DNA from 3 places in the Mesorhizobium sp. B3-2-1 genome. Region 2 is predicted to be linked to each of the others. Evidence: predicted binding sites of a transcription regulator. Region 2 holds the regulator's gene; each other region holds the start of a gene.
The links. Region 2 encodes PhoB, which activates phosphate uptake and scavenging genes when phosphate is short. Its sites were predicted from a motif close to TGTCATNNANCTGTCAT; they were not measured.
Positions count from the first base shown of each region.

Region 1: FJW08_RS23810 (LTA synthase family protein) is a predicted target of PhoB. The motif match lies at 2,018-2,034, and genes of this name have one in related genera.
Region 3: FJW08_RS03695 (RNA degradosome polyphosphate kinase) is a predicted target of PhoB. The motif match lies at 2,957-2,973, and genes of this name have one in related genera.

Region 1 covers NZ_VFTI01000026.1:35,297-40,468, reverse strand. Annotated here, with positions in the region: gene fabG (3-oxoacyl-[acyl-carrier-protein] reductase) at 60-797, opposite strand; gene fabD (ACP S-malonyltransferase) at 855-1,796, opposite strand; gene FJW08_RS23810 (LTA synthase family protein) at 2,040-4,001, shown strand; gene FJW08_RS23805 (pilus assembly protein) at 4,045-5,172, opposite strand, start outside.
Region 2 covers NZ_VFTI01000004.1:215,767-220,938, forward strand. Annotated here, with positions in the region: gene FJW08_RS06145 (LysR family transcriptional regulator) at 1-627, opposite strand, end outside; gene FJW08_RS06150 (sterol desaturase family protein) at 740-1,711, shown strand; partial or broken gene FJW08_RS06155 (sugar kinase) at 1,791-1,970, shown strand; gene phoB (phosphate regulon transcriptional regulator PhoB) at 2,092-2,781, opposite strand; gene phoU (phosphate signaling complex protein PhoU) at 2,801-3,508, opposite strand; gene pstB (phosphate ABC transporter ATP-binding protein PstB) at 3,534-4,337, opposite strand; gene pstA (phosphate ABC transporter permease PstA) at 4,334-5,172, opposite strand, start outside.
Region 3 covers NZ_VFTI01000003.1:10,569-15,740, forward strand. Annotated here, with positions in the region: gene FJW08_RS03675 (amino acid ABC transporter ATP-binding protein) at 1-585, shown strand, start outside; gene FJW08_RS03680 (TIGR02117 family protein) at 703-1,368, shown strand; gene FJW08_RS03685 (FAD-dependent monooxygenase) at 1,388-2,614, opposite strand; gene FJW08_RS03690 (zinc-finger domain-containing protein) at 2,625-2,870, opposite strand; gene FJW08_RS03695 (RNA degradosome polyphosphate kinase) at 3,038-5,172, shown strand, end outside.

The sequences.
Region 1 (5,172 bases), on a different contig from region 2:
GAGGTCCAAGCCGAAATGGTGGGTTTTCACAGCACGGCGATAATGCTGCCGAACCTCGCTCAGATCATCGCCATGCCGCCATTCACGTGAATGGTCTGCCCGGTTACGTAGGCGGCCTCGTTCGAAGCCAGATAGGCAACGGCGGACGCCACTTCGGCACTGGTGCCCATGCGCTTGGTGGGGATCGCCGCCATGATCGCCTCTTTCTGCTTGTCGTTGAGCTTGTCGGTCATCGCCGATTCGATGAAGCCCGGAGCGACGCAGTTGACGGTGATGTTGCGGGTGGCGATCTCCTGCGCCAGCGATTTGGACAAGCCGATCATTCCGGCCTTGGAGGCGCAGTAGTTCGCCTGGCCAGGATTGCCGGTCACCCCGACCACCGAAGTGATGTTGATGATGCGGCCATGGCGGCGGCGCATCATCGGGTGGGTCAGTTCACGGGTCAGCCGGAAAACGGCGGCGAGATTGACCTCCAGCACCGTATCCCAGTCGGCGTCCGACATGCGCACGAACAGGCCGTCCTTGGTGATGCCGGCATTGTTGACCAGGATGTCGACGCCCTCGAGATCGGCCTCCGCCTTCTGGCCGAGTGCCTTGACCTCGTCGCGGTTCGACAGGTTGGCCGGGAACAGCTTGACCCGGTCGCCCAGTTCGGAGGCCAGCGTCTCCAGTTTCTCGACGCGCGTGCCGTGCAGGCCGACGATCGCGCCCTGTGCATGCAGCACCCTGGCGATCGCCTCGCCGATGCCCCCCGATGCGCCGGTGACAAGCGCCTTGCGGCCGGTCAATTCGAACATTTTTGTCTCCAGGTTGAGAAGAGGGCACCCCATATAGGGATGGTATCAAATGGCGTTTTATGCAAGCGCCGCCAATGCCGCCTCGACCTCGGCCGCGGAACCTACAGAGGCGGTGGCGATGTCGCGGTTGATGCGACGAGCCAGTCCCGAAAGCACCTTGCCGGCGCCGATCTCGTAAAGCGTCGAGACACCGTTGGCGCCGAACCATTCCACAGTTTCGCGCCAACGCACGCGACCGGTCACCTGCTCGACCAGACGCCGGGCGATTTCGTCGGGATCGGTCGACGGCTGTACCGATACGTTGGAAAGGACGGGAACGACTGGCGCAGTCTTTGCCACGCCGGCAAGAGCCTCGCGCATGACGTTGGCCGCAGGTGCCATCAGCGCGGAATGGAAGGGCGCCGACACTTGCAGCATCAGCGCCCGTTTGGCGCCCTTTTCGGTACACAGTTTCGCTGCCAGTTCAACCGCGGCCTTCGCACCTGAGATGACCAGCTGGCCGCCGCCATTGTCGTTGGCGATCTGGCAAATCGAGCCCTTTGCGGCCTCGGCACAGGCTGCTTCGACATCGGCCTGCTCCAACCCGATGATCGCCGCCATGGCGCCCTCGCCGGCCGGCACCGCTGCCTGCATCGCGTTGCCGCGAATGCGCAGCAGACGGGCGGCATCGCCAACAGAAACGAAGCCGGCGGCGGCGAGTGCCGAATATTCGCCCAGCGAATGGCCGGCGACATAGGCGACCTTGTCGTTCAGCGAGAAACCGCGCGCTTCCAGCGCCCTGATCGCCGCCAGCGACACCGCCATCAGCGCCGGCTGCGCGTTGGCTGTCAGCGTCAAGGTCTCTTCGGGACCTTCCCAGATCAGCTTCGACAGGTTTTCGCCGAGCGCGTCGTCGACTTCCTGGAAAATCCTGCGTGCCTCGGGAAAGGCATCGGCGAGATCCTTGCCCATGCCGACAGCCTGGCTGCCTTGTCCCGGAAAGGTGAATGCAACGGCCATGCGAGGGCTCCCCAAACTGGTTTTGCTTGCCTGATACTACGAATTTTCCCTGCCTGTGACGCAAGGCAGCCTGCCAAGTCAAGCCACTTCAGCCCATGCCGAACGCCGTATCCGCGCGCGCGTGCCTGTTCCAAAAGGCTTTTTGGCGATCACACCTGATGAAAACCGCTCACGAATCGTTTGCTGGCTCTTCTTATTTCCGCCACAGGCGCTAGCCTTGCGTGACAATTATATGACAATCGAATGACGTGGGTCGTCTTTGGGTGGGAAGTTAAAGTGGCAAAGAGTTTCAAACGTACCGGCAACGCCGCGCCGCAATTCCTGGAAGACGATCCGTCCACGGGCTATCTGCCGGGCCGGAAATGGCCGGTCGTCCGCTACGGACTGATCAGCCTGGCGATCTCGGCCGTCCTGGTGTTCGCCATCGAACTGATCGTGCGGGGTGATGTCGCCGGCACCGTTTTCTTCTTCCTGCAGCCGCTCAAGCCCGGCTGGACCACCATCGTCGTGTTCGCGCTGATCCTGATCGGTCTGGATGCCGTGCTCGGCCGCAGTCATCAAAGCCTGATGATCGTGGCGCCGCTGACCCTGTCGCTGGCCTTTGTCGGCCACCAGAAATCGCATTATCTCGGCGATCCGCTCTACCCTACCGATTTTCTCTATGCCCGCCAGATCTTCGCCTTGCTGCCGCTCCTAGTGCGCGACCGGCCGATGACCGCGCTCGCCATGGTCGTGGGCATCGTCGCCGGCCTTTCCCTGCTCGTCTACGGCTGGCGCCTTTGGCGCCGCAAGGTTCCGGCCCTCAGCCACAAGGGCCGCCTTGCCCGGCTGACGCTGGCGGTGCCGCTGCTCGCCTTCTTCGTCTCGATCATGGACTACGCCACTTTCTCGTGGACCAGGGACCGGCTGCAGATCATCCCCATCATGTGGGACCAGAAGGAAAACTATGCCTCCAACGGCTTTGCGCTCGCCTTCGCGCTCAACGTGCCGATGGCGCATGTCTCGGCCCCGCCAGGCTATTCCGACAAGGCTATTGCGGCCATTGACCGAACCAATGTGACCGCCTCGGTGCCGGCCCAGAAGCCAGACATCATCGTCGTCATGAGCGAATCCTTCTGGGATCCTACCAAGCTGCCCGGCGTCACCATCACCCCCGATCCGATGCCCAATGTGCGGGCGCTTCGGTCGGGTTCGATGTTCTCGCCTGAATTCGGCGGCATGACCGCCAATATCGAATTCGAGGCGCTGACCGGCTTTTCCAATGCATTCCTGCCGGCCGGCAGCATCCCCTACCAGCAATATGTGCGCACCCCGACACCGTCGATGGCGACCTTCCTGAAGAGCGAAGGCTATAAGGCGCGCGCCATCCATCCAGGCACCAACTGGTTCTGGAATCGCGGCGCGGTCTATGCCGATTTCGGTTTCAACGACTTCAAATCGGAAGAGACGCTGCCGCCCATGCAAAAGCGCGGACCGCTGGCATCCGACGCCGCGATGACCGACGAAATCATCCGCGAAGCCGATGCCAGCGACGACCCCGTGTTTTTCTTCGCGGTCAGCCTGCAGAACCACGGCCCCTATGAACCGAGACGTTATTCCAACCCGACCCACTCGGTGCAAGCCCCGATCAGCCAGTGGGCGCGTGAGTCGCTGCTCTCCTATGCCGAGGGTTCAGCCGACGCGGACCACGGCCTCGAACGGCTGGTCGAATGGGCCAAGACGCGCGAGCGGCCGACGATTGTCGTCTTTTTCGGCGACCATCTGCCGCCACTTGGACCGGTCTATGTCGAGACCGGCTTCCTGAAGGACAACGTCGCGCCCCGCAAGGAACCGACACCGGAGGCGGCTCTCGAACATCACGCGACACCGCTGATCATCTGGTCGAACCGTTCTGGCCCGGTCGAGAATCTGGGGACGGTGAGCCCTGCCTTCCTGCCCTATCATATCCTGACCGCGGCGGGCATCACCCACCCTTACTACACCGGTTTCCTGGGCGAGATGCGGGAGCGCTATCGCGTTGTCGACCGCAACCTGCTGCTCACGCCGACGGGCGAGGCCACGTCCGACTGGGCGCGGCAGAACGAGATCGACCCGGCGATCCGCGATTTCCGGCTGATCCAGTACGACATGATGTTCGGCAAGCGCCATGCGGCGCCCGACTTCTTCCCCGAGACGGTCGGAAAGGTTGTCGCCCATACGAGCTGAGGGGCTCGATCCCCTCAGCAATGCGCGCTCTCGGTATCGGTGCTCAATTCGTCAGTTGCAGCTTCGAGAACTTGTTGGCGATCTGCAGAAAAACGTTCGGCAGCTTGGCCGGGTCGTTGACGGCATAATAATCGCTCGGGTCGGAAGCGCAGGCGCTGTAAAGCGTACGGTTTGCGGCGGTGTCGGCCTGTAGCACCATCGTATAGATTTGCACTCCCTCGTTCTTCAACTGCGTGCAGACGCTCTTGGTCCAGCCGTCGACATTGCGGGCCGCCGTCGCCTGGTTATCCGACCCGAAGCGGCCACCCGCCAGATAGCCATAGGATGTGTAGTCGGACTTCGTCGGCTGTTCATCACTGGCGCCATAGACGACATTCTCACCGTCGGTGAGCAACAGCACGATCTTGCTGATGCCAGGCGTCTTGAACGGCGCACCGCCGGTATAGGGCGCGCCGGGCGAGAGCACCCGCATGCCCCAGGACAGCCCTTCCGACACATTGGTGCCGGAGCCGTTCCACTCCATCATCTGGCTCGCTGCCTTGCGCAATTTGTCGAAATCGTCAGTCAGCGGGACGATGGGGGTCGGGCAGGAACGGTTGGGACCAACGGTGATCGCGGTGCCGGTTTCGGTGACGATCTGGTTGGTTGACGCGACGTATTTGGCGACCTTTTCGAGGTCCTCACGCAGCAATGCGTCGAGCACGCCGCCAAGCAGACCGCTGAGGTCGATGCCAAGAATATTGACACCGGGCTGCTTGAGCTTGTCCTTGTTGATGGTGTCGTCGAGATAGGAGTTGTTGTAGCCGGTGGCTGAGTTGCCATAGGAGGCCGACGGCTTGGTAGCGGACGACGGATCGTCGGGGGCGAAATAAGGCACGAAGAGCGTGTCGGGCTTGCTTGGATCCGGTGGCGTGTCGGAGATGTTATACGTGCCGGGGCGAGCCTCGACGCACCCTTTCCATCCGGTATCTTTCCACCCGCCCTTCAGCCCCAATTGCTTGAACAGCGCCATGTGGTTCGGGCGCTTGCCGTCGATGATGGGGAAGTTGATGCCGTTGGTCGAGGATTTGCCGTCCATGTCGATCCAGGACGGGTCGAACCCGTCGCCATTGACATTGACGGCCGTGACGAAGGGAACCAGTGAGGCACGGACCTGGCGCGTCGGCGATTT
Region 2 (5,172 bases):
GGCGAGGCCGAAATGATCCGACAGGCGCTGCCACTCGGTCTCAAACCCGATCACATGGTGCAGGCAGGCAAAGGGGAAGTCGCCGATGTCCCGGCGCCCCGCCAACCAGGCGGTGTCGGCAGGATGGCAGACGACGATCGCGGATTCATGGGCCAGCAGTTGAACCGCACCCTCGGGCCAGTCGCCGTGCCCCCAGCGGATGTCGACATCGCTGTTGCCGGCTTCAAAACGATCGGACCAGACGAAGGTGGAGAGTTGGATTTCGATCTCTGGATGGGCCTGCCGAAAATCGGCCAGCCGGGGCGCGAGGATCAACGCCGCCCAAGTGATCGAGGCGCGCACCCGCACCACCCGCCGCGATGGGCGCGCGAAGAGACCGTCCGTCGCCCGCTGCAACTCGGCGAAGGACTGGCGCACCGGCTGGGCATAGGCCTGGCCGATATCCGTCAGCGCAACGCCGCGCGGCAGCCGCTCGAACAGCCGCGCGCCGACATGCTTTTCCAGCAGGCGGATATGCTGGCTGACGGCCGCTGCGGTCAGGTTCAGCTCAGCGGCCGCGGCGGTGAAACTGCCATACCGCGCCGCCGCCTCGAAGGCGAGCAGCCAGGTCGGGTGCGGTGTTTTCATGAGATCTTACCATCAATTAAAATGACCCCAATACCTGAAAAGATATTCTTTGTGTTGTCAATTTCCGAGCAATACCCTGCGCATGAACCACGGCCGGAAAAGAGCGACATCGATGTCAGACCGGAAGGAATGGAACCACGTCCCCGACAGCCTGCCCATTGAGATTGCGCCGGTCTGGCGCTGGCCGCTGAACCTCGCAGCGATCTTTCGCTGGTATGTCGGAAGCTGGCTGCCTGTCTCAATCAATCTCGTCATCGTGGGGCTGGCCTTCGCGGCTTATGCCTTGGCCAGCCCCACGCTTGCCCAGGCGAAGGAGCCAGGGCTATGGATCGGGGTGATCTGGCTACGAGACTTCGGCCTGACGGTAGTTGTAGCGCAGGGGCTGCATCTTGTTTTTCACCGCCACCAGTTGCAGGGCACCGACAAGAAGTTTGATCCGCGCCCCTACCCGCGCAAGGGGCGCGCGTTCAGTTTCGACAGCCAACTGGCCGACAACGTGTTCTGGTCGCTGGCTTCGGGCGTAACGATCTGGTCGGCATACGAGGCGCTGGTCTGGTGGGCGATGGCCAATGGCTATGCGCCGACTCTAACATGGTCCGGCCACCCGGTCTGGTTCGTCGGCCTCTTCCTGTTGATCCCGATCTGGGAGAGTTTCTACTTCTACTGGATTCACCGGCTGCTCCATACGAAGCTCCTTTACCGCATCCACGCGCTGCATCACCGCAATATTGATGTGGGGCCGTGGTCGGGCCTTGCGATGCACCCGGTTGAACACATTTTCTATTTCGGAACCGCGCTGGTCCATTTCGTTGTTCCGTCCAGCCCGGTGCATCTTATCTGCCACCTGATGTTCTATGGCCTTTACGCCATTACCACCCATACCGGGTTCGAAGGGCTCTGGCTGGCCGGGCGCAAGCGCGTCGACCTGGGCACCTTCCACCACCAGCTTCATCATCGCTACTTTGAGGTGAACTACGGCACGCTGGAAGTGCCATGGGACAAGTGGTTCGACACCTTCCACGATGGCACTGAATCGGCAAAGGCACGGATGAAGGCGCGTCTTGCCGCGCGGCGCCGGCTATAGGTCACGCCGGCGGAAGGGGCACGTGATATAAGTCCTCAGGCAGGTTTACGCCGCAGACCGCCCTAGCCCCCGATCTCTTTACCGCAAGGCCGGCGAAGCGCTCGGATACGGGCTTGGCAGCCTGTTCGCGCTGATCGATCCCGCACCCGTCGCCATGGTCGGCGTCTGCGCGGCGGCCTTCGACCTGATCGAGCCGGCACTGCGCGAGGCGATCGCCCACACCGCCGGCGGCCAGCATTCGAAATCGATCTCCTTCGACATCGGGATTTGTTTTTCTTCCATGTGATCGGCGCGGCATGCATGATTGTTTTGCTCTGGAAGGTGCACAATCATACACGTGGGCGCTCCCCATTCCGATCTCACCGAGATGGGACAGACGTCTAGTCTTCCCTGATCGCGTAGCCCGCGCCGCGGATGGTGCGGATGACGTCGGGCATGCGGCCATTGTTGACCGCCTTGCGCAGCCGTCCGACATGCACGTCCACGGTGCGCTCGTCGATATAGATCGTCTCGCCCCAGACATTGTCGAGCAACTGGCTGCGCGAGAACACGCGGCCGGGATGGCGCATCATGAATTCCAGCAGGCGGAACTCGGTCGGTCCGAGCCGGATCTCACTCTTCTTGCGATAGACCCGGTGCGATTCGCGGTCGAGCACGATGTCGCCGACCTTGAGCACGCTGGACAGCACTTCCGGCTTGGCGCGGCGCAGCAGCGCCTTGACCCGGGCCATGAATTCCGGCGTCGAGAACGGCTTGACTAGATAATCGTCGGCGCCGGTCGAAAGGCCGCGCACGCGGTCGCTCTCCTCGCCGCGCGCCGTCAGCATGATGATCGGCAGCCTCTCGGTCTCGGGCCGCATTCGCAGGCGCCGACAGAGCTCGATGCCGGAAATCGCCGGCACCATCCAGTCGAGCACCAGGAGGTCGGGCACGTTCTCCTGGAGGCGGATCTCGGCTTCGTCGCCGCGTGTCACCACCTCGACCTGGTAACCTTCCGATTCCAGATTGTAGCGGAGGAGCACGCCGAGCGGCTCCTCGTCCTCCACCACCATGATGCGTGGCGCGATCATCGATTGATCATCCCTGCCGTCAAGCCGCCGGCACCGACATCGCCGTCTCGTCCTGCTTCGGACGGTTGGCGGGCAGTTGCGTGCCGGTCAGCACATAATACGCATTCTCGGCGATGTTGGTCACATGGTCGCCGATGCGTTCGAGGTTCTTGGCGCAGAACAAGAGATGCGTGCAAGCCGTGATGTTGCGCGGATCCTCCATCATGTAGGTCAGGAGTTCGCGGAACACCGAGGTGTATTTGACGTCGATGCGTTCGTCGTCGTTCCTGAGCTTGGCGAGTGCGGCGGCATCGCCGGCCGCATATTCCTCGACCACGCCCTGCACCTGGATCAGCACCAGCTGCGCCATGGAGTCGATCGAATGCGACAGGTCGCGCGGCGTGGCGGTGAGGCCGACGGAGCCGACGCGCTTGGCGATGTTCTTGGCAAGGTCGCCGATGCGCTCGAGATCGCCCGCCATGCGGATCGAGCCGACGACATGGCGCAGATCGTCGGCCATCGGCTGGCGCTTGGCGATCAGGGTGATGGCGCGGTCGTCGAGTTCGCGCTGGCGCGCGTCCATGATGGCGTCGTCGGAGACGACGCGCTGTGCCAGCGCGTTGTCCGAATTCAGCAACGCCTTGGTGGCGCCGCCGACCATCGTGCCGGCGAGATCGCCCATGTCGCTGATCAGCCTGCTGATCTGTCCGAGATCCTCGTCGAAGGCTGCGACTGTGTGTTCGGCCATGATCCTGGTCCTCGTATGCGTGATATCAGCCGAAGCGGCCGGTGATGTAGTCCTGCGTGCGCTTCTCGCGAGGCGACGTGAAGATCTTCTCGGTCTTGTCGAATTCGACCAGTTCGCCCAGATACATGAAAGCCGTCTGCTTCGAGACGCGCGCGGCCTGCTGCATGTTGTGGGTGACGATGACAATCGTGTAGTCGGCCTGCAACTCGTCGATCAGTTCCTCGATCTTGGCGGTCGACAATGGGTCGAGCGCCGAGGCCGGCTCGTCGAGCAGGATGACTTCCGGCTTGACCGCCACGGTGCGGGCGATGCAAAGCCGCTGCTGCTGGCCGCCCGACAGGCTGAGGCCGCTGGCGTTCAGCTTGTCCTTGACCTCGGTCCACAGTGCCGCGCGCTTCAGCGCCTGTTCGACACGGCCGTCCATCTCGGCCTTGCTGATCTTCTCGTAGAGCCTGACACCGAAGGCGATGTTCTCATAGATCGACATCGGGAACGGCGTCGGCTTCTGGAACACCATGCCGATCTTGGTGCGCAGCAGGTTGAGATCCTGCGAGCGGTCGAGAACGTTTTGGCCGTCGAGCAGCACCTGACCCTCGGCGGTCTGCTTGGGGTATAGTTCGTAGATGCGGTTGAAGACGCGCAGCAGCGTCGACTTTCCGCAGCCCGACGGTCCGATGAAGGCCGTCACGCTGCGCTCGGGCAGCGACAACGTGATGTCCTTCAGCGCCTTCGACTGGCCGTAGTAGAAATTGAGGTTCTTGACCTCGATCTTCGCCTTGGCGGCTGCCTCGGTGGCAATCGTCATGTCTGGAGACAACATCTGGCTCATTTGTCCTCTCTGCGTCCGGTCAGGCTGCGCGCAAAGATGCTGAGCGCGAGAACCGTCAATGTGATTATGAGTGCGCCGGTCCAGGCCAGCTGCTGCCATTCCTCATAGGGGCTGAGAGCGAACTGGAAGATGGTGACCGGCAGGCTGGCCATCGGCGCGTTGAGATTGCTCGACCAGAACTGGTTGTTCAGCGCGGTGAAGAGCAGCGGCGCCGTCTCGCCGGAGATGCGGGCGATCGACAGCAATATGCCGGTGACGATGCCGGAAAGTGCGGCACGGTAAGCCACTGATTTGATGACCACCCAGCGCGGCGCGCCGATCGCGGTGCCGGCTTCGCGCAAGGCGTTCGGCACCAGGTTGAGCATGTCCTCGGTGGTGCGCACGACCACGGGGATGACCAGGATGGCCAGCGCGACGGCGCCGGCGATCGCCGAGAAATGCCCCATCGGCCGCACCATCAATTCGTAGACGAACAGGCCGATGATGATCGACGGCGCCGACAGCAGGATGTCGTTGATGAAGCGCACCACGGTGGTGAGTTTCGAGAAGCGGCCGTATTCGGCCATGTAGGTGCCGGCCAGAACACCGATTGGCGTGCCGACGATAACGGCGATGACCGTCATCACCACGCTGCCATAGATAGCGTTCAGCAGGCCGCCGGCATCGCCGGGCGGCGGCGTCATCTGCGTGAACACATCAAGCGAGAGCCCAGCTGCGCCTTTGTAGATCAACGCGCCGAGGATCAGTGCCAGCCAGGCAAGCCCGATGCCCGCGGCGGCGACGCACAGCGTCATCATCACCGAGTTTCTGGCCTTGCGGCGGCTGTGAAGCGACG
Region 3 (5,172 bases), on a different contig from region 2:
AACCGGCTGGAGGAGCACCAGAAGGGCAAGATCATCGTCGACGGCAAGGAACTGACCAACGATCTGAAGAAGATCGACGAGGTGCGCCGCGAGGTCGGCATGGTGTTCCAGCACTTCAACCTGTTCCCGCATCTGACCATCTTGGAGAACTGCACGCTGGCGCCGATCTGGGTGCGCAAGACGCCGAAAAAACAGGCCGAGGAAATCGCCATGCATTTCCTCAAGCGCGTCAAGATCCCCGAGCAGGCCAACAAATATCCGGGCCAGCTTTCCGGCGGTCAGCAGCAGCGCGTGGCTATCGCCCGCTCGCTGTGCATGAACCCGCGCATCATGCTGTTCGACGAGCCGACCTCGGCACTCGATCCCGAAATGATCAAGGAAGTGCTGGAGACCATGGTGGGCCTCGCCGAGGAAGGCATGACCATGCTGTGCGTCACCCACGAGATGGGCTTTGCGCGGAAAGTCGCCAACCGGGTGATCTTCATGGATCAGGGCCAGATCGTCGAGCAGAACACGCCGGCTGAGTTCTTCGATCATCCGCGCCATGAGCGCACGAAACTGTTCCTGTCGCAGATCCTGCACTGAGCGGACTGGCGCCGATTCGAGAAAGCCCGGCCACGCCACGGCCGGGCTTTTTAGCGTCTGGCCGATCGGATAATGGTCGCCTGCATTGAGCCGCGACGAAACCGCGAAGCCGCACCGATGAAAAAACTCCTGCGTTTCCTGGTTATGCTGGTTGCCGCAGTGGTGCTCGCCGTCTCGCTCGGCACGTTGGTGCCGCGGCCGCTCTGGCCGGCGGCCGCCGCGGGTGAGGGCACGCGGCGCATATTGGTGCTGAAGAACGCGATCCACACCGACATCGCCATTCCGGTGGACGACGAGGTGCGCCGGCGCTTCCGTTTCCTGGCCTATGCCGGCCTGCCTTCGGACGCACCCGAAGTGCGCTACCTCGTCTTCGGCTGGGGTGGGCGGGCCTTCTACCTTGAAACGCCGACATGGGCGAAGGTGAAGGCGCTGCCCGTATTCAAGGCTCTGACGCTCGACGCCTCGGTGATGCATGTCGACGTGGCCGGCGATATCTCCGAGCCGCATCCCGATGTCGCCGGCTTCGACGTGGACAAGGACCATTTTGCCGCATTGCTCGACTTCATCGAAGCGAGTTTTCAGCAGGGACCGAGCGGCCCGATCATCATCGACAATGCCGCCTACTCCAATTTCGACCGCTTTTATGAGGCCAATGGCCGTTTCAACGCGCTGATGGGCTGCAACACCTGGACGGCGGCGGCACTGCGCACCGCCGGCCTGCGCACCGGCTGGTGGAACCCGCTGCCGGCGTCGCTTGGGTTGTCGATGCGGCTGTACAATTAGCTTTTGCCGCGGGCTCCTTTCAGCGACGGATGATCTGCTGCTGCCGCCACCCATAAAGCCAGTCCAAGTCCACCGCGAGATTCTCTCCCGGCCGTGTCGCCAGAAACAGATTGCGCGCCAATGCCACCGGTCCCCGGGCGTGCCAGGCGAGGCGGTTGAGCGCGCCGCGTTTCAGCACCTTTTCGATGCGCGGTCGTCTCAGGTTCTCCCAGATGGTGAGGCTTTGCGTCAGCCCGCCGGGGAAGTCGGCGATCAAAGTGGCCAGCGTCGCGGCATCCTCTATCGCCATGGCAGCGCCTTGTGCCGCGAACGGGGTCATCGCATGTGCGGCGTCGCCGATCAGCGCGATGCCGGGTGGTATCGTCCAGGGCTGCTTCCGTTCGACTGTATGGAGTGGCCAAGTCAGCCATGGGCCAGCCAATTCCACCAGTCTTGCAAGGCCTGCGGCCGTGCCACGCATGGCGCTGGCGAGGATGCTGGGATCGGCATGGCCTGACCAGCCTTCGGCAATGCGCTCGCCTTTGGTGAAAGCGACAAGGTTGAACGCGTCCCCCTTGCTGACGGGGTAAGCGACCATGTGGAAGCCGGGATGAAGGAAGGTGGTGACGCAATTGGCCGCACCGATTGCCGCAAACGCATTGCCGGCAGCGCTGTCGGCCGAGATCGTGGTGCGCCATGCCAATTCGCCCGAAAACCTGCTTTGGGCGGACGTTACGCCAAACCTGCGCACCGCTGACCAGACGCCATCGGCACCGACCAGCAGAGATCCTTCGGTATCGATGATCTTGCGGCCGACCCCATCTGTCATGGTGATACCGACTGAACCGGAGGCCACGCTGCTGACCTGCGCGCCGGTGGTGAGCTGGATGTCGGGCATTTGCGCGACGCGCGCCATCAGGGCGTCTTGCAGATCAGCCCGGTGCGCCACGAGATAGGGCGCGCCCCAGCGTTCCTCACCGGCGCCGCCAAGCGGCACGCGTGCCAGTTGGCGCAGGCTCGCGGCGTCCTTCAGCACCACGGCTTCCGGCTTGACGGCATTGGCAAGAAGCGTGTCGAAAACCCCAAGCTGGCGCAGAATGCGCGTCGCGTTTGGAGAGAGCTGGATGCCGGCGCCCGCCGCTTCGAGGCGCTTGGCCTGTTCGAACATTTTTACGGGGTAGCCGCGTTCGGCGAAGGCAATCGCCGCCGTCAGCCCGGCGATTCCAGCCCCGGCAATCACGACCTGCCGGGACCGCGTCTCGCTCATGGTCGGGAGGTCAGGCGGCCTGGTCGATGTAGAGGCAGCCCGCCGGCTGCGTTTCCGTTGCCTTCAGCTTCGGCGAATAGCGGTAGAGGGTCGAGCAATAGGGGCAGACTTTCTCATTGTCGTCGCCCATGTCGAGAAACACATGCGGATGATCAAAAGGCGGGTTGGCGCCCGTGCACATGAATTCCTTGACCCCGATGTCGATTGCCGGATGGCCCGCATCGTTCTGGAAATGGGGAATGGAACCGCCTGCCATCGTCGTCTCCTTAACGCAGTCTCTCTGCATCTGGATCATATCAAGCCTGTTTGCAAGTTCGATGAAATCAAACTGTCGCAAAAGCCTGTCAGAGAACTGTCGCAAAAGCCTGCCACAGGATAAGTTAAGCCGGTTAACCGGCCGAGGCGGGCGGAAGAGCAGGAATCATGAACGAACTGAAGCCGGTACAGAGCGAATTCAACAACGTCACGGCAGCGAGCCCGGAAGGCAATCCGGACCGTTTCGTCAACCGCGAGTTCTCCTGGCTGCAGTTCAATCGCCGCGTTCTCGAAGAATCGCTGAACACCCATCACCCGCTGCTGGAGCGCGTCCGTTTCCTGTCGATCTCGGCCGCCAATCTCGACGAATTTTTCATGGTGCGCGTCGCCGGCCTTGCCGGCCAGGTGCGCGAGGGCATCGTGCTGAAAAGCCCGGACGGACGCACCCCCGAACAGCAGCTCGAACAATTGCTGCGTGAGGTCGAGCGGCTGCAGGAGGACCAGCAGAAGAGCCTTTCGGCACTCACGGTGCTGCTCAACAAGGAAGGCATCGAGAGCATCACCCGTGATGCGCTGACCAAGGACGAGAAGACCTGGCTGGAAGAGCATTTCCAGGAGCAGGTGTTTCCGGTGCTCACTCCGCTGTCGATCGACCCGGCGCATCCGTTCCCGTTCATTCCCAATCTCGGCTTCTCGATGGCGCTGCAGCTTCGCCACCGCAAGAATGGCGAAGAGATGAGCGCGCTGCTGCGCCTGCCGGTGGCGCTGAAGCGCTTCATCCGCCTGCCGGACCGCAAGCGCCATGTCCGCTTCATTCCGCTGGAAGAGGCGGTCGGCCTTTACATCGGCAAGCTGTTCCCCGGCTACGAGGTCAAGGGCTCCGGCACGTTCCGCATCATCCGCGACAGCGATATCGAGGTCGAGGAAGAATCGGAAGACCTAGTGCGGCTGTTCGAAACGGCGCTGAAGCGGCGCCGCCGCGGTTCGGTCATCCGCATCGAATTCGACATGCTGATGCCTGGAGAATTGCGCGATTTCGTCGCCGGCGAGCTTGGCGTCTCGTCGAGCCGCATCAGCGTGCTCACCGGGCCGCTGGCGCTCAGCCAGATCTCCGAGATCGTCTCCGTCCCCCGCGACGACCTGAAATTCATACCCTACAACCCACGCTTTCCCGAGCGCATCCGCGAGCATGGCGGCGACTGTTTTGCCGCCATCCGCGAGAAGGACATCGTCGTCCATCACCCCTACGAGTCGTTCGACGTCGTGGTGCAGTTCCTGCGCCAGGCAATGGCCGATCCCGAAGTGGTGGCGATCAAGCAGACGCTCTATCGCACCTCCAACGACAGCCCGATCGTGCGTGCGCTGGTCGACGCGGCCGAGGCCGGCAAGTCGGTGACGGCGCTGGTCGAGCTCAAGGCGCGTTTCGACGAGGAGGCCAACATCCGCTGGGCGCGCGATCTCGAACGCGCCGGCGTGCAGGTCGTGTTCGGCTTCCTCGAACTCAAGACCCACGCCAAGATGTCGCTGGTGGTGCGGCGCGAGGACGGCAAGCTGCGCAATTATGTCCATCTCGGCACCGGCAACTACCACCCGGTCACCGCGCGCATCTACACCGATCTGTCCTTCTTCACCACCGATCCGACAATCGCCCGTGACGTCGCCCAACTGTTCAATTTCATCACCGGCTATGCCGAGCCGACCGCCGAAATGCGGCTGGCGATATCGCCGTTCACGCTGAGGAACCGCATCCTTCAGCACATTTCAGACGAGGTCACCCACACATTGGAGGGACGGCCGGCGCGCATCTGGATGAAAATGAACGCGCTCGTCGACCCCATCATCATCGATGCGCTCTACGACGCCAGCCGCGCCGGGGTGGAAATCGACCTTGTCGTGCGCGGCATATGCTGTTTGCGGCCGCAGGTGCCGGGCCTGTCGGAGAACATCAGGGTCAAGTCGATCGTCGGCCGATTCCTCGAGCACAGCCGCATCTATTGCTTCGGCAACGGCCATGGCCTTCCCTCGGACGAGGCGATTGTCTACATCTCCTCGGCGGACCTGATGCCGCGCAATCTCGACCGCCGCGTCGAGACCATGGTGCCGATCACCAATCCAACTGTGCATGAACAGATACTGGGCCAGATCATGCTGGGCAACATCATGGACAATCAGCAAAGTTTCGACGTATTGGCTGATGGAACCTCCCGGCGCGTGGTGCTGGAGGAGGGCGAGGAACCGTTCAACGCGCAGGAATATTTCATGACCAATCCGAGCCTGTCGGGACGAGGTGACGCGCTGAAATC